DNA from 3 places in the Streptomyces sp. NPDC003691 genome. Region 3 is predicted to be linked to each of the others. Evidence: riboswitches for the same ligand, from Rfam matches in the RefSeq annotation. Region 3 holds a riboswitch; each other region holds the start of a gene.

Evidence for each region. Region 3 has a riboswitch for cobalamin ahead of ACWDR0_RS09445 (ribonucleoside-diphosphate reductase subunit alpha). Riboswitches for the same ligand answer to the same signal wherever they lie in the genome.
Region 1: another riboswitch for cobalamin. It lies ahead of metE (5-methyltetrahydropteroyltriglutamate--homocysteine S-methyltransferase); the one in region 3 lies ahead of ACWDR0_RS09445 (ribonucleoside-diphosphate reductase subunit alpha).
Region 2: another riboswitch for cobalamin. It lies ahead of ACWDR0_RS09955 (ABC transporter substrate-binding protein); the one in region 3 lies ahead of ACWDR0_RS09445 (ribonucleoside-diphosphate reductase subunit alpha).

Annotation. Positions count from the first base shown of each region.
Region 1 is NZ_JBSFNQ010000022.1:17,168-22,720, reverse strand. It holds gene ACWDR0_RS13580 (hypothetical protein) at 83-1,051, shown strand; gene ACWDR0_RS13575 (carboxymuconolactone decarboxylase family protein) at 1,112-1,642, shown strand; gene ACWDR0_RS13570 (MFS transporter) at 1,725-2,999, shown strand; cobalamin riboswitch at 3,090-3,312, shown strand; gene metE (5-methyltetrahydropteroyltriglutamate--homocysteine S-methyltransferase) at 3,473-5,553, shown strand, end outside.
Region 2 is NZ_JBSFNQ010000015.1:12,436-17,988, forward strand. It holds gene ACWDR0_RS09945 (amino acid permease) at 1-1,263, shown strand, start outside; gene ACWDR0_RS09950 (Mov34/MPN/PAD-1 family protein) at 1,571-1,993, shown strand; cobalamin riboswitch at 2,035-2,181, shown strand; gene ACWDR0_RS09955 (ABC transporter substrate-binding protein) at 2,220-3,236, shown strand; gene ACWDR0_RS09960 (FecCD family ABC transporter permease) at 3,233-4,525, shown strand; gene ACWDR0_RS09965 (ABC transporter ATP-binding protein) at 4,522-5,340, shown strand; gene ACWDR0_RS09970 (putative leader peptide) at 5,407-5,523, shown strand.
Region 3 is NZ_JBSFNQ010000014.1:6,320-11,872, reverse strand. It holds gene def (peptide deformylase) at 1-79, shown strand, start outside; gene ACWDR0_RS09450 (ribonucleotide-diphosphate reductase subunit beta) at 316-1,347, opposite strand; gene ACWDR0_RS09445 (ribonucleoside-diphosphate reductase subunit alpha) at 1,347-3,755, opposite strand; cobalamin riboswitch at 3,898-4,055, opposite strand; gene ACWDR0_RS09440 (GntR family transcriptional regulator) at 4,548-5,312, opposite strand.

The sequences.
Region 1 (5,553 bases), on a different contig from region 3:
CTTGCGGGAATACCCCCGGGGGGTATGCTGTTCCTCGAACGGCGGAGACGCCCGAAGGCACAGCACACAGATGGAGACGATGATGACCACCAGTTCCGTCCACGCGACCACCGGCCACGGCACCCACGGCGGCCACAGCGGTCATGAGGGCCACGCCGGTCACGGCAAACACGCCGGTCACGCGGGACACGCCGCGGCCCGCCCCGGCGGGCTCTCGGTCTCCGAGAGCGGATACACCCTCGAATTCGACTCGGTGATCCTGCCCGCCGGACCGCAGACGGTCTCCTTCCGGATCACCGGCCCCGACGGCCGGCCGGTGACCGACTTCACCCCCGAGCACGAGAAGACGCTGCACCTCATCGCCGTCCGGCGGGACACGGCCGGATTCCAGCACGTGCACCCGGTGATGGACCACCACGGCACCTGGACGGTCGAGCTGACCCTGGAGCCGGGAGCCTGGCGGTTCTTCGCCGATATCCACCCGACCGGCCACGACGGCACCATCACCCTGGGGATCGACGCCTCGGTCGCCGGGCAGTACGACCCCCGGCCGCTCCCCGAGGCCACCCGGACCGCCCGCACCGGCGAGTACACCGTCGCCCTCGGCGGGGAACTGCTCCCCGGCGCCGCGAGCGACCTGACCCTCACCGTCAGCCGCAACGGCAGTCCCGTCACCGACCTCCAGCCCTATCTGGGCGCGTACGGACACCTGGTGGCGCTGCGGGTCGGCGACCTCGGCTATCTCCATGTCCACCCCGAGGGCGAGCCCGGTGACGGTGTCACCGAACCGGGGCCGGGGATCACCTTCATGGCCGCCGCGCCTTCGGCCGGCACCTACCGCCTCTACCTGGACTTCCAGCACGAAGGCACCGTCCGCACCGCCGAGTTCACGGTACGCACCGCGAGCGCCCACGGCGCGCCGGAAGCACCCCGTGCCGAGCCCCACGCCGAGCCGCACGCCGAGACCCGTGCGGAACCCCGCGCCGAGACCCCGGCCGCCCCCGCGCACCCGGGCCACCACCACGGCCACGGCCACCATGGGCACCACTGACCCCGGGCGGGTCACCGGCCGGCAGCCGACCCGGAACCTGCCCGTACCGGAAGGACCGTCATGCCACGTCTGACCGCCCTCACCCCCGAAACCGCCGTCGGCGCCTCGCGGGACCTCCTCGCCGAGCTGGTCTCCCGTCACGGCCGGATCGGCGACATGGTCTCCACCATGGCGCACTCACCCGCCGTACTGGGCGGATACCTCCAGCTCAGCCGGGCCATGGGACGGGCCAAGCTGGACCGCAGGATCAGCGAACGGATCTCCATCGCCGTCCAGGTCCAGCAGGGCTGCGGGCTCTGTCTCGACGCCCACACCGGCGCGGCCCGCGCGCTCGGAGTGGCCGAGGAGGAGATCGAGCGGGCCCGCGAGGGCACCTCGGCCGATCCCGCGATCGCCGCGATCATCGCCCTCGCCCTCCGGATCTACCGCGAACCGGCGTCGATCACCGACGACGAGGTCGCCGCACTGCGGGCCCACGGCTACGGCGACCGCGCGATAGCCGATGTGGTCGGCGTCGTCGCCCTCAACATCCTCACCGGCTCGTTCAACCTGCTCGCCGGCCTCGTCCCGGAGAGCGGCACCGATGACTAGGAACGCCACCGCCTCCCGCCGCGGGGCACGGACCCCGCGGAGGGGCCGTGCCCCGCCGCACGGACCCGGAAGGAACACCGCCATGGCCCTCTTCGCCAACCGCGACTACCGCTATCTCTTCAGCGCCCAGATCATCTCCCTCTTCGGGACCGGGCTGACGACGGTGGCCCTCGGACTGCTCGCCTACGAACTCGCCGGCCCGAGCGCCGGTACCGTCCTCGGCACCGCCCTGACCGTCAAGATGGTCATGTACGTGGTCATCGCCCCGCTCGCCGCCGCCTACGCCGCCCGCTTCCCCAGAAGAACCTTCCTGGTCCTCCTCGACGTGGTGCGCGCCGCGGTCGTCCTGGCCCTGCCGTTCGTCACCGAGATCTGGCACATCTACGTACTGATCGGCCTGCTCCAGGCCGCCTCCGCGGCCTTCACCCCGACCTTCCAGGCCGTCATCCCCGATGTCGTGACCGACGAGTCCGACTACACCCGGGCGCTGTCCGCCTCCCAGGTCGCCTCCACCATGGAGAGCCTGCTCAGCCCGGTCCTGGCCGCGGTCGCCCTGGCGTTCATCAGCTTCAACTGGCTGTTCCTCGGCACCTCCGCCGGCTTCCTGATCTCCGCACTGCTCGTCCTCCCGGCCCGTATCCCCGAGGCCCGCCCCACCACCCAGACCCGGGCCTGGGACAAGGCCGCGGCGGGCATCCGGACCTTCCTGCGGACCCCGCGGCTGCGCGGCGTCATGGCCCTCAACCTGGTGGTCGCGGCGGCCGGTTCGATCGTCGTCGTCAACACCGTCAACTACGTCCGCGACGAACTCGGCGGTTCGCAGTCGGACGTCGGCTGGATGCTCGCCGCCTCCGGCGGCGGCACCCTCCTGGCCGCCCTCGTACTGCCCCGGATCCTCGACCGGGTCGCCGCCCGCACCGTCATGACGACCGGCGCCGGAGTCCTGGTCACCGGCACTATCGCCGCGGTGATCACGGTCGCGGCGGACCTGGCCTCCCGCGCCGGTACGGCGGTCGTCTGGGCCGTCATCGGCGCCGGTATGGCCCTGGTCATCACCCCGACCGGCGCGGTCCTGCGGGCCTCCGTCGAACGGAGCGCGATCCCCCAGGCGTTCGCGGCCCAGTTCTCCCTCTCGCACCTGGCCTGGCTGATCACCTACCCCATCGCCGGATGGCTCGGTACGCACGGGGGCTACGTCCTCACCTGGTCCGTCCTCGCCGCCCTCGCCGTCACGGGCACCGCGGGCGCCCTTCTCCTCTGGCCCCGGCAGGAGGGCCGACGCCCCGCGGCCGGCCCCGCGACCCCGCTCCGGCCCGTGGCCCGGACCGGCCGGTCCGCCCTCTCCAAGGCCGCCTGAGAAAAAGCTCCTTGCTCCTCCCGCACCACCCCGGTCCCCGCCCGCCGTCCGTACGGCGGACGGGGACCGTCGCCGTACCGCCGGTGGCATAGGCTGGCCCGTGCAACTGGTTCGCCCCGTCAGCCGGACGGGCGCGCCGTAAGAGGGAACCCGGTGAAAATCCGGGACTGCCCCGCAGCGGTGAGCGGGAACGACCGCCGTCATACGCACTGGGCCCGAGCCGGGCCTGGGAAGCGACGGCCAGTAGGTGCCCGCCGGGAGACCGGCAGGCGTGCCCGCGAGTCCGAAGACCTGCCCGTTGCCCGCGCGCGGACGTCTCCGTGCGCGGATATTCCGGTGACCTCGAGGGCGGGTCGGCGTACATACCTGCGGATCGTGCCGTACAACCCGGCCCGGCCGTCCGGTACGTCACCCTTCGCGCTTCTCGTCCCGTTGCCGGGATCTCAGGGATTCATCTCGCGAAGGAGATCTCCGTGACCACCAAGTCCGCAGCCGCGGCAGCACGTGCCACCGTGTACGGCTACCCCCGCCAGGGGCGGGACCGGGAGCTGAAGAAGGCCGTCGAGGGCTACTGGAAGGGCACCGTGACCGCGGACGCCCTCCACACCACCGCGGCCGGGCTGCGCCGGGCCACCTGGCGGCAGCTCGCCGACGCCGGTATCGGCGAAGTCCCCACCGGTGACTTCTCGTACTACGACCACGTCCTCGACACCACCGTCATGGTGGGCGCGATCCCGGAGCGGCACCGCGCCGCCGTCGCCGCCGACCCGCTGGACGGGTACTTCGCGATGGCCCGGGGCACCCGGGACACCGCGCCGCTGGAAATGACCAAGTGGTTCGACACCAACTACCACTATCTGGTCCCGGAGCTGGGACCGGACACCGTCTTCACCGCCGATCCGGCCAAGCAGCTCGCCGAACTCCGGGAGGCCCTCGCCCTCGGCGCGGCAGCCCGGCCGGTCCTGGTCGGCCCCGTCACCTATCTGCTGCTGGCCAAGCCCGCGCCCGGCACCGCCCCCGGCTTCGACCCGCTGACCCTGCTGGACCGGCTGCTCCCGGTCTACGCCGAGGTCCTCGCCCGGCTGCGGGCGGCCGGCGCCGAGTGGGTGCAGCTCGACGAACCCGCCCTGGTCCAGGACCGTACCCCCGCCGAACTGAACGCCGCCGCCCGCGCCTACCGCGACCTCGGCACCCTGGCGGACCGGCCCCGCATCCTGGTCGGCTCCTACTTCGACCGGCTCGGCGAGGCGCTCCGCGTCCTGGCCGCAGCCCCCGTCGAAGGACTGGCGATCGATTTCACCGGCCCCGCCGCCGCGAACCTGAACGACCTCGCCGCCGCGGGCGGTCTCCCCGGCAAACGCCTGGTGGCCGGAGTCGTCGACGGCCGCAATATCTGGACCGGCGACCTGGAGAAGTCCCTCGGCACCCTGGGCACCCTGCTGGGGCTCGCCGACCGGGTCGACGTGGCGGCCTCCTGCTCCCTGCTCCATGTCCCCCTCGACACCGCCGGTGAACGCGATATCGACCCCGGTGTCCTGCGCTGGCTGGCCTTCGCCCGGCAGAAGACCGACGAGATCGCCACCCTGGCCCGCGGACTGACCCACGGAACCGCCGCCGTCGAGGGCGAACTCTCCGCCAACCGTGCGGCCCGTGCCGCCCGGGCCGCCTCGTCCCTCACCCACGACCCGGCGGTCCGCGCCCGGACGGCCGCCGTCACCGCGGCCGACGCCCGCCGCTCCCAGCCCTACGGGGCGCGCACCGCGGCCCAGCGCGCGCACCTCGGACTGCCCCCGCTGCCGACCACCACCATCGGCTCCTTCCCGCAGACCACCGGAGTGCGCACCGCCCGCGCCGACCTGCGGACCGGACGTATCGGCACCGCCGCCTACGAGGAGGCCGTCAAGGCCGAGATCCGGGAGGTCGTCGCATTCCAGGAGAAGGCCGGAATCGACGTCCTCGTCCACGGCGAGGCCGAACGCAACGACATGGTGCAGTACTTCGCCGAACAGCTCACCGGCTACCTCACCACCCGGAACGGCTGGGTCCAGTCCTACGGAACCCGCTATGTCCGGCCGCCCGTCCTGGCCGGCGACATCTCCCGCCCCGACCCCATGACCGTCCGCTGGACCCGCTACGCCCAGTCCCTCACGGACCGTCCGGTCAAGGGCATGCTCACCGGCCCGGTCACCATGCTCGCCTGGTCCTTCGTCCGCGACGACCAGCCCCTCGCCACCACCGCCCGCCAGGTCGCCCTGGCCCTGCGCGACGAGGTGAACGACCTCGAAGCGGCCGGTACCCGCATCATCCAGGTCGACGAGCCCGCCCTCCGGGAGACCCTGCCCCTGCGCACCGCCGGGCACGCGGACTATCTCGCCTGGGCCACCGAGGCCTTCCGCCTCACCACCGGCGGCACGGCGCCGGAGACCCAGATCCACACCCATATGTGCTACGCCGAGTTCGGCGACATCGTCGACGCCATCGACGATCTCGACGCCGACGTGATCAGCCTGGAAGCGGCCCGCTCCCATATGCAGATCGCCCATGAACTCGCCGC
Region 2 (5,553 bases), on a different contig from region 3:
AAAGCGGGCCCCAGCCTCATCCTCGCCTACGCCATCGCGGGCGTGGTCATCTTCTTCATCATGCGGGCGCTGGGCGAGCTGCTGATGTACCGCCCGGTCGCGGGCTCGTTCTCCGAGTACGCGCGGGAGTTCGTCGGCCCCTTCGCGGGCTTCGCCACCGGCTGGACGTACTGGCTGTTCTGGGTCGTCACCGGAATGACCGAGGTCACCGCGGCCGCCGAGTACATGACGTACTGGTTCGACCTGCCGCAGTGGATCTCGGCCCTGGCCTTCACGGTCATCCTCTATCTCGCCAACCTGATCTCCGTGAAGATCTTCGGCGAGCTGGAGTTCTGGTTCTCCATGGTCAAGGTCACCGCCATCATCGGCATGATCCTGATCTGCGCCGGAATCATCACCCTGGGCTTCACCGACGCCGGTGACACCGCCTCCTTCTCCCTCCTCTGGAGCGACGGCGGCTTCTTCCCCAAGGGCCTCGGCGGCACCCTGATGACCCTCCAGATCGTGATGTTCGCCTTCCTGGCGGTCGAACTGGTCGGAGTCACCGCCGGTGAGTCCAAGGACCCGGAGAAGACCCTCCCCAAGGCCATCAACACCGTGCCGTGGCGGATCGCCGTCTTCTACGTCGGCGCCCTGATCATGATCCTGTCGGTCGTCTCCTGGACCAACTTCCAGCCGGGCGTCTCCCCGTTCGTCGCCGCCTTCGACCAGATGGGCCTCCAGATCGGCGCGGGCATCGTCAACTTCGTGGTGCTCACCGCGGCGCTGTCGTCCTGCAACTCCGGTATGTACTCCACCGGCCGGATGCTCCGCGACCTCGCGCTCAACAGCCAGGGCCCGAAGCTCTTCACCAAGCTCACCAAGCACGGCACCCCGCTGATCGGCACCACCTTCTCCGCCGGTCTGATGCTGATCGGTGTGTGGATCAACTACCAGTGGCCCGGCGACGCCTTCAACAAGATCGTCTCCTTTGCCACCATCTCCGGTATGTGGGCCTGGATCATGATCCTGGTCAGCCATATCCGCTACCGCGCCAAGGCCGCCCGCGGCGAGGTCGCCGAATCCTCCTTCAAGGCCCCCGGCGCCCCCTGGACGAGCTGGTTCGCGCTGGCGTTCATCGGCATGGTGATCGTCCTGATGGGCATCGACAAGGACGCCCGGATCTCGCTCTATGTGGCACCGCTCTGGGCGCTGGTGCTCGGGGTCTCGTATCTCGTCCTCCGGGCGAAGAACCCGGAGGGCACGGCCTTCGCCAAGCGCTGACGGCCACCGGGCCGTCATCCGCGGCCCCCGAACGTGCCGGACGGCGGGTGGGCGACTGCCTGCCCGCCCCACCCGCCGCCCGGCATCCCCTTTTTTCCAGGCTCGGTTCGCCTCCGGGGCGCCTAAGACGAGTTCTTCAGTCGATCGTGCTCGGCCGCTCGTTCCTCGCGGCCTCCGCGCGTTCTCCTTCCAGAACTCGCCGCGCCCCTTCGGCTCACTCGCGGTCCGACAGCCGGGGACCGGCCCTTCCGCCGTCCGCCCCGGCACCCTTCCGCCGTCCGCCCGGCGCGCGTTTATCCTGATCCGCATGCTGACGCTCACCCAGGACCTCTACGACCGGATCGTCGCGCACGCCCGCGCCGACCACCCCGACGAGGCGTGCGGCATCGTCGCGGGCCCCGAGGGCAGCGACCGGCCGGAACGATTCATCCCCATGGAGAACGCGGCCCGGTCGTCCACGTTCTACGAATTCGACTCGGGCGACCTCCTGAAGCTCTACCGCGAGCTGGACGACAACGACGAGGTGCCGGTGATCGTCTACCACTCGCACACCATGACCGAGGCGTACCCGTCCCGCACGGACGTCAGCTACGCCGGTGAGCCGAACGCGCACTACGTCCTGGTCTCCACCGCCGACACCGCGGGCGAGGGACCCTTCCAGTTCCGCTCGTTCCGGATCGTCGACGAGAAGATCACGGAAGAGGAAGTCCGGGTCGTCGAGGCATACTGACCCGCAGCTCCACCCATCTCCACCCCACCGCTGTCGCTTCAACTCCATACGGGGCGCTGGGACCCAGGAAGCCGGTGCGAATCCGGCGCGGTCCCGCCACTGTGACCGGTCGACTGACACGTGCGCGCACTCCGCGCGCCGCGTCCGTCGGCCGTCAGCCAGGAACTGACCCATCGCCCTTCTCCCATGACCCAGGGGACGCGGATCCCCGGAGGAGGACCCACGCATGTCCACGCGCATATCCCGGCGCCCGTACGGCCGCCGTCGCCGTACCGCCCTGACCGCCGCGGCCGCCGCACTGCTCCCGCTGGCCCTCACCGCCTGCGGCTCCGGCTCGGACTCCGGCAAGGGCGGCGGCAAGGCCGCCGCGGCGCCCGGCTTCCCGTACACCGTCGACAACTGCGGCGTGAAGACCACCTACCAGGCGCCCCCGAAGCGGGCCGTCACCATGAACCAGCACGTCACCGAGGTCATGCTGGAGCTGGGCCTGGAGAAGTCCCTGGTCGGCACCGCCTATCTCGACGACGAGGTGCTCCCGCGCTACAAGAAGGCGTACGACGCGGTCCCGGTGCTCGCCAAGGAGTACCCGTCCAAGGAGAAGCTCCTCGCCGCGAACCCGGACTTCGTCTACGGCGGCTACGCCAGCGCCTTCGAGGCCAAGGACGGCCGCACCCGTGACGAGCTGAAGAAGGCCGGCATCGACACCCGGCTCAACCTGGAGTACTGCACGAAGGACCGGACCACCCTCGACGACGTCTACCGCGAGATAGCCGAGGTCGGCCGGACCTTCGGCGTCGGCGACCGGGCCGACAAGTGGATCGCGGACTCGCGGGCGTCGGTCGAGAAGACCGCGGCCGGGCTGAAGAAGACGCAGACCGCACCGGTGCCCGTCTTCGTCTACGACAGCGGCGACAAGACCGCGTTCACCGTCGGCGGCAAGGGCATCGGCAATGAGCTGATCACCCGCGCGGGCGGCCGCAATGTCTTCGCCGATATCCCCAAGAGCTTCGGCGACGCCACCTGGGAGCAGGTCGTGGCCCGCAAGCCCGAGGTGATCGTGATCTACGACTACGGCGCGACCAGCCTGGCTCAGAAGAAGCAGAAGCTGCTGACGGACCCCGCGCTGAAGGACGTCCCGGCGATCCGGAACAAGAAGTTCGCCGTCCTGCCGCTCTCCGACGCGGTCCTCGGCGTCCGCGCGCCGGACGCGATCGCCAAGCTGGCCCCGCAGCTCGCGCGATGACGCCCGCACCGCAGGGTGCCGCCGGAGCCCCGGGCTCCGGCGGCCCGCCCGCCCCGGAGCGGCCCGCACCCGCCGTGTCCGCCCCGGCGGACTCCGCGCCGCCCACAAGGCCCGCCGCCGGGGCCCCGGCCCCGGCGGTCCCGCCCGTCACCGGCCCGCCTCCGCGCAAGGACCGCAGCCCGGACGCGCCGCCCCCGCTGACGGAGCGCAGCCCGGACGCACCGCCCCCGCCCGGGAAATCCCGGCCGGAGGGCTCCGCGCCCGCGCTCTCCCGGCTCCGGTTCGGGGCCGTGGCCGCCGGGCTGCTGACGGCCCTGGCCGCCGCCGTCCTCGCGGCGCTCGCGCTCGGCTCCGTACGCATCCCGCCCCGCGAAGTCCTCGCGGCCCTGCTGCCCGGCGCCGAGCCCAGCCCCTTCCGCACGATCGTCGTGGACGTCCGGCTGCCGCGGGTGCTCCTCGGGGTGGTCGTCGGCGCCGGGCTCGGGGTCGTCGGCACGGTCCTCCAGGCCCTCGTACGCAACCGGCTCGCCGACCCGTTCCTGCTCGGGATCTCCTCCGGGGCGTCCACCGGCGCCGTACTCGTCCTGGTCCTCGGGATCGGCGTCACCACCACCGTCGCCCTGCCCGCGGGCGCCTTCGCGGGCTCCCTCGCCGCGTTCCTCCTGGTCTACGGGCTGGCGCGGAACGGCGGCGGGATGACCGGCACCCGGCTGGTCCTCGCCGGAGTCACCATCAGCTATGTCTTCACCGCCCTGACCACCCTGGTCCTCGTCGCCTCCTCCCGGCCCGAGCACTTCCGCGAGGCGCTGTACTGGTCGCTCGGCGGCCTCGGCAGCGCCCGCTGGGACAGCGTCTGGCTGCCCACGGCCGTCGTCTGCCTCGCGCTCCCGCTGCTGCTCGCCCTGGCCCGGCCGCTGGACCTGCTGCTGGTCGGGGAGGAGGGCGCGGTCGTCCTCGGGCTGGACGTCGCCCGCTTCCGGGCGGCCGTCTTCGTGCTGGTCTCGCTGGTCACCGCGGTACTGGTGGCGGCGAGCGGCGCGGTCGGCTTCATCGGCCTGATGGTCCCGCACGCCGCCCGGCTGCTGGTCGGCGCGGCGCACCGGGCGCTGCTGCCGGTGGCCGCCCTCGGCGGGGCCGTGGCCCTGGTGGTCGCCGACCTCGCGGCCCGTACCCTCGCCGCGCCGCAGGACATCCCCGTCGGGGTGCTCACCGCGCTGATCGGCGGGCCGCTGTTCCTCTGGCTGATGCGCCGCCGCTCCGTCGACGGCACGGAAGGAGCCCCCGCATGACCCGCCCCGCCACCGCCCCCGCGGGGCTGACCGTACGGGGACTCTCGTACGCCACCACCACCGGCCGGCTCCTCGTCGAAGGCGCCGACCTGGACCTGCGCCCCGGCGAGACCGCCGGACTCGTCGGCCCCAACGGCAGCGGCAAGACGACCCTGCTGCGCTGCGTGTACGGCACCCTGAGCCCCACCGCGGGCAGTATCCGCCTCGGGGACACCGATCTGCTCGCACTCGGGCCCAAGGAGCGGGCGCGGCGGGTCGCGACCGTGCCGCAGGAGAGCCGGCCGGAGTTCGAGCTGACCGTCCGCGAGATCGTCCTCATGGGGCGGGCCCCGCACAAGCGGTTCTGGGAGTCGGACACCGCGGCCGACGGCCGGGCCGCCGACGAGGCCCTGGCCCGGCTCGGTATCGGGGACCTCGCCCGGCGCGCCTTCCCGTCGCTCTCCGGCGGGGAGCGGCAGCGGGCGCTGGTCGCCCGCGCCCTGCTCCAGGACCCGGCCCTGCTCGTCCTCGACGAACCCACCAACCATCTCGACATCCGCTACCAGTGGGAGATCCTGGCCCTGGTCCGGAGCCTGGGCGCCACCAGCCTGCTCGCCCTGCACGACCTCAACCTGGCCGCGTACTTCTGCGACCGGATCCATGTGCTCCAGGCCGGGCGGATCGTGGCCTCGGGGACACCGGAGGAGGTGTTCACCCCCGCGCTGCTGGCCGAGGTGTACGGGGTACGGGCCGAGGTGGCCGTCCATCCGGGGACCGGCGCCCCCACCATCACCTATCTCCCGCCGGACCACCAGGGCGCGATGTCCACCGGCTGAGCGGATCCGTCCCGCAGTGTGAGATCACATTCCGGTCCCGGGGGCGGGAATCGATACGATGACCGCATGGTTCTCCACGACATGGCTGACAAGACGCAGGGCGGCGCCGTGCTGCTCGTCGCGCGGCTCCATGTCGACCTGTGCCGTCTTGCCAGCGCGATGTGTACCCAGCGCGTGTTCTGAGCACTGCCCAGCACCGCCCGCACCGCCCCG
Region 3 (5,553 bases):
GTCGAAGCGCGACCGCAAGGACGCGCTGAAGCAGATGGAAGAGGGCACTCCGCGGTACGCGGTCGTCCCGAACGAGTGACGTTCCGCCCGTCCGCAGCTCTTCGGCTCTTCAGCTCTTCGTGAGGCCGCCCGCAAGGGCGGCCTCACGCCGTTGCGGCGGGCCCGCGCGGGCCCGGAACGGGGAATCCCTCCCCGGCCGGGGCCGGAGAGGGATTCGGGAGGATCCGGGTGTCGCCGGACCGCCGCCGGACCGCCGTGGGGCAGCACCCGGACCGTCGCCGGACCGCCGCGGGACGCGGCGGCCCGGCGGACCGGCTAGAAGTCGTCGTCGAAGGCGACCGAGCCCTCCACCGCGACCTGATAGGCCGAAGGCCGGCGCTCGAAGAAGTTGGTCAGCTCCTGCACACCCTGCAGCTCCATGAAGGAGAACGGGTTCTCCGAGCCGTACACCGGGGCGAAGCCCAGCCGCACCAGCCGCTGGTCGGCGACGCACTGGAGGTACTCGCGCATCGACTCGGTGTTCATGCCCGGCAGGCCGTCGCCGCACAGGTCGCGGCCGAACTGGAGCTCCGCCTCCACGGCCTCCTTCAGCATGTCGGTGACCTGCTGCCGGAGCGCGTCGTCGAACAGCTCCGGCTCCTCCTTGCGGACCGTGTCGACGACCTCGAACGCGAAGTTCATATGCATGGTCTCGTCACGGAACACCCAGTTGGTGCCGGTGGCCAGGCCGTGCAGCAGACCACGGGAGCGGAACCAGTACACGTAGGCGAAGGCCCCGTAGAAGAACAGCCCCTCGATACAGGCCGCGAAGCAGATCAGATTGAGCAGGAAGCGCCGGCGGTCCTCCTGAGTGTCCAGCTGGTCCAGCTTCTCGACCTGGTCCATCCAGCGGAAGCAGAACTGGGCCTTCTCCCGGATGGACGGGATGTTCTCGACCGCCGCGAAGGCCGCGTTGCGGTCCTCCGGGTCGGGGAGATAGGTGTCCAGCAGCGTCAGATAGAACTGGACGTGCACCGCCTCCTCGAAGAGCTGACGGCTGAGGTAGAGCCGTGCCTCCGGGGAGTTGATGTGCTTGTAGAGGGTGAGCACCAGATTGTTGGCGACGATCGAGTCGCCGGTGGCGAAGAACGCCACCAGCCGTCCGATCAGGTGCTGCTCGCCCGGGGTCAGCCTGGCCAGGTCGGCGACGTCCGAGTGGAGGTCGACCTCCTCCACCGTCCAGGTGTTCTTGATGGCGTCGCGGTACCGCTCGTAGAAGTCGGGGTAGCGCATCGGCCGCAGGGTGAGCTCGAAGCCCGGGTCCAGCAGGTTCTGCGGACGGGCGGCGGGCGTTTCCGGGGTGGGCATTACTGGCAGGCCTCGCAGGACTCGGGGTTCTCCAGGGAGCAGGCGACCGCCTCTTCGGGGGTGACCTGCGCCGGTACGGGGGCGGTGGCGGCGGCCGTGCCGCTCGCGGCCCGGGCGATCCGGGTCGCGGGGCGGGACCGCAGGTAGTACGTGGTCTTCAGACCCTGCTTCCAGGCGTACGCGTACATCGAGCTGAGCTTCCCGATGGTCGGCGTCTCCAGGAACAGGTTCAGCGACTGCGACTGGTCGAGATAGGGCGTCCGGGCCGCCGCCATGTCGATCAGACCGCGCTGCGGGATCTCCCACGCCGTGCGGTACAGCTCGCGGATCTCGGACGGGACCCAGGAGAAGCCCTGGACCGAGCCGCTGGCGTCGCGCAGCGCCTCCCGGGTCTGCGCGTCCCAGACCCCGAGCTTCTTCAGGTCGGCCACCAGATAGGAGTTCACCTGGAGGAACTCGCCCGAGAGGGTCTCGCGCTTGAAGAGGTTGGAGACCTGGGGCTCGATGCACTCGTACACACCGGCGATGGACGCGATGGTCGCGGTCGGCGCGATGGCGAGCAGCAGGGAGTTCCGCATGCCGGTACGGGCGATCCGGGCGCGCAGCGCCTCCCAGCGCTCCGGCCAGTTCCGCTCGGTGCCGTAGTGGTCGGGGTGCAGGACGCCCCGGGCGGCCCGGGTCTTCTCCCAGGCGGGGAAGGTGCCGTGGCGCTCGGCGAGATCCGCGGACGCCTCGTAGGCGGCCAGCATGATCCGCTCGGCGATCCGGGTCGACAGCGCGCGGGCCTCGGGGGAGTCGAAGGGCAGCCGCAGCTGGAAGAAGACGTCCTGGAGGCCCATGGCGCCCAGGCCGACCGGGCGCCAGCGGGCGTTCGAGCGGCCCGCCTGCTCGGTCGGGTAGAAGTTGATGTCCACGACCCGGTCGAGGAAGGTCACCGCGGTGCGGACGGTGGCGTCCAGCCGCTCCCAGTCGATGTCCCCGCCGGCCACGAAGGCGCCGAGGTTGACCGAGCCCAGGTTGCAGACCGCGGTCTCGCCGTCGTCCGTGACCTCCAGGATCTCGGTGCAGAGGTTCGACGAGTGGACCGTGTGGCCCTTCTCCGCGGTCTGGTTGGCGGTGCGGTTGGCGGCGTCCTTGAAGGTCATCCAGCCGTTGCCGGTCTGGGCGAGGGTCCGCATCATCCGGCCGTACAGATCACGGGCGGGCATGGTCTTGCGGGCCAGGCCCTTCGCCTCGGCGGCCCGGTAGGCGGCGTCGAACTCCTCGCCCCACAGGTCCACCAGCTCGGGAGTGTCGGCCGGGGAGAAGAGCGACCAGTCGGCGTCGGCGTCGACCCGGCGCATGAACTCGTCCGGAATCCAGTGCGCGAGATTGAGGTTGTGGGTGCGCCGGGCGTCCTCGCCGGTGTTGTCGCGCAGCTCCAGGAACTCCTCGATGTCCGCGTGCCAGGTCTCCAGGTAGACGGCGGCGGCGCCCTTGCGCCGGCCGCCCTGGTTCACCGCGGCGACCGAGGCGTCGAGGGTCTTCAGGAAGGGCACGATGCCGTTGGAGTGGCCGTTGGTGCCGCGGATCAGGGAGCCGCGGGCCCGGATCCGGGAGTACGAGAGCCCGATACCGCCGGCGTGCTTGGAGAGCCGCGCCACCTGGTGGTAGCGGTCGTAGATGGAATCCAGCTCGTCCAGCGGGGAGTCCAGCAGATAGCAGGACGACATCTGCGGATGACGGGTGCCCGAGTTGAAGAGCGTCGGCGACGACGGCAGATAGTCGAGGCGGCTCATCAGCCCGTACAGGGCGAGCACCTCGTCCAGGGCGCGGACGGACTCGTCCTCCGCCAGTCCGCAGGCCACCCGGAGCATGAAGTGCTGCGGGGTCTCCACCACCTGGCGGGTGATGGGGTGGCGCAGCAGATAGCGGCTGTACAGGGTGCGGAGCCCGAAGTAGCCGAAGCGGTCGTCGGCGGCCGGGTCGACCGCCGCGTCCAGCCGCTCGGCGTGCAGCTCCGCGAAGGCGGCCGTACGGTCCGCGATCAGGCCCTCCGCATGGCCCACCCGGACCGAGGCGGAGAAGGAGTCCGAGCCCTGGCCCGCGGCCTCGTCGGCGATGGTCCGGGTCAGCAGCCGGGCGGCGAGCCGGGAGTAGGAGGGGTCCTCCGAGATCAGGCCCGCGGCGGCGTCGGTGGCGAGCCGGTGGAGTTCCGCCGCGTCCGATCCGGGGTGCCGGCCGCGGAGTGCGGCGGCGGCGACCCTTCCGGGGTCGGTGTCCGGCAGATCGGCGGTGAGGTCGGTCAGGGTCCGCAGCAGGGCGGTCCCCGGCCCGTCCTCGGGCGTCGCGGCAGCGGCGGGCCCGGGGGTCTGCCCGGGAAGCTGCTGGGCGGTGCCTGAAGCCGGATCGGCTGGCGCGATGGTCACGTGGGGCTCTCCCTCGCTCGGCTCACGGGCCGCGGGCGGGGGAGGGTGGGCAGGCCGGATGCGCCATGCCGGAAAAGGGCAGCGCGTACGGCGTCCACCGGCCCAACCGCGAGGCCCGGACGTCTCGGCACCCGGGTCGGACGATCCGGGTGCGCTGTCGGCAGACGGCCGGACTCGCCCGGCCCGACAAAGCAGGCCGAAGCACACCGTTGCGGGACAGTTCCGGATTCACACCGGATTCCTCTGCGGTGACAGCGAGATGAGCATACATGTGGGGGCACCGCCGAAGCGTTGCCCCCACATGTTGTGTCGTGCCTCTCACGCTCCCGCACGGTTCGGGGACGCCCCGCCCCATGATCGCCCCTTCGTGAGCGGGCGGCTCCCCTGCCGGGGCGGGCTGGCCGGGCCCTCTTCCAGGGGTGGGTACGCGCCGGATCCCAAGGAGGCCGGGTCCTTTTCCGGGGCGGGGGCGGTGAAGGCCGTAGGGGCGCGGGGAACTGCGCGACCAGCCGCGGCGGAGTGGTACTCGGCGGGCGGCATGGAGTGCCGTGACGGATTCCGTCTTGCGCCCGGCCCGGTGGCGACCATCCGCGACCGTGCGCTGTCGTGGGCCGATCGCGCGGTTCCTCCCCCTACGCCTTCGGCGTGGGACCCCCGGCGCCCCTGAGCTGTCCGGCCTTGCCCACTCCGGAAAGGTGCGCCGCGCCTCTGGGCTGCTCCGCCTCGTCCGGCCCGGAAAGGGCCCGGCCCCGGAGCGGGGCTCCGGGGCCGGGCGGGACGAAAACGGGGGCTCTAGTCCTGGGGGCGGCGGAGGCGGGCGACGAACTTGTAGCGGTCGCCGCGGTACACCGAGCGCACCCACTCCACCGGCTCACCCTGCGCGTCCAGCGAGTGCCGCGAGAGCATCAGCATCGGCAGGCCGACGTCCGTACCGAGCAGCCCGGCCTCCCGCGGGGTGGCCAGGGAGGTCTCGATGGTCTCCTCGGCCTCGGCGAGATGGACGTCGTAGACCTCGGCCAGTGCCGTGTAGAGGGAGGTGTACTTGACCAGGCTGCGCCGGAGCGCCGGGAAGCGCTTGGCCGACAGATGGGTGGTCTCGATGGCCATCGGTTCGCCGCTGGCCAGCCGGAGGCGTTCGATCCGGAGCACCCGGCCGCCGGTGGTGATGTCGAGCAGCCCGGCGAGGGTGTCGTCGGCGGTGACATAGCCGATGTCGAGCAGCTGGGAGGTGGGTTCGAGGCCCTGCGCCTTCATGTCCTCGGTGTACGAGGTCAGTTGCAGAGCCTGGGAGACCTTGGGCTTGGCGACAAAGGTCCCCTTGCCCTGGATGCGCTCCAGCCGGCCTTCGACGACCAGCTCCTGGAGCGCCTGGCGCACGGTGGTGCGCGAGGTGTCGAATTCGGCCGCGAGCGTGCGCTCCGGCGGTACCGGAGTCCCCGGGGGCAGGGTCTCCGTCATGTCGAGGAGGTGCCTTTTGAGGCGGTAGTACTTGGGCACGCGCGCGGTCCGGGTCGGTGTCCCGGTCTCCGTCTCCGTGCCCACCCCGTCCGTCGTCATGGCCCGCCTTCCCGTTCCCGACTGCGCTGCTGCCGTCACCGGCTCCTCCGTCTGTAGCGGATCACATCGTGGCACGGGCCGGTCCCGGGGAGTGACCCTGTCCCTCCTGTTTTCTGCCTTCAGGCTGGACACCACTGCTTCTTATACACCGAGGGGACTAGGGTTGGTCTAGTCCAAGCGGAGGCCTCAAGCCTGCCCGGATGATGCCCAGATGTCGGTCCGATAACGGACTGGACAGGCA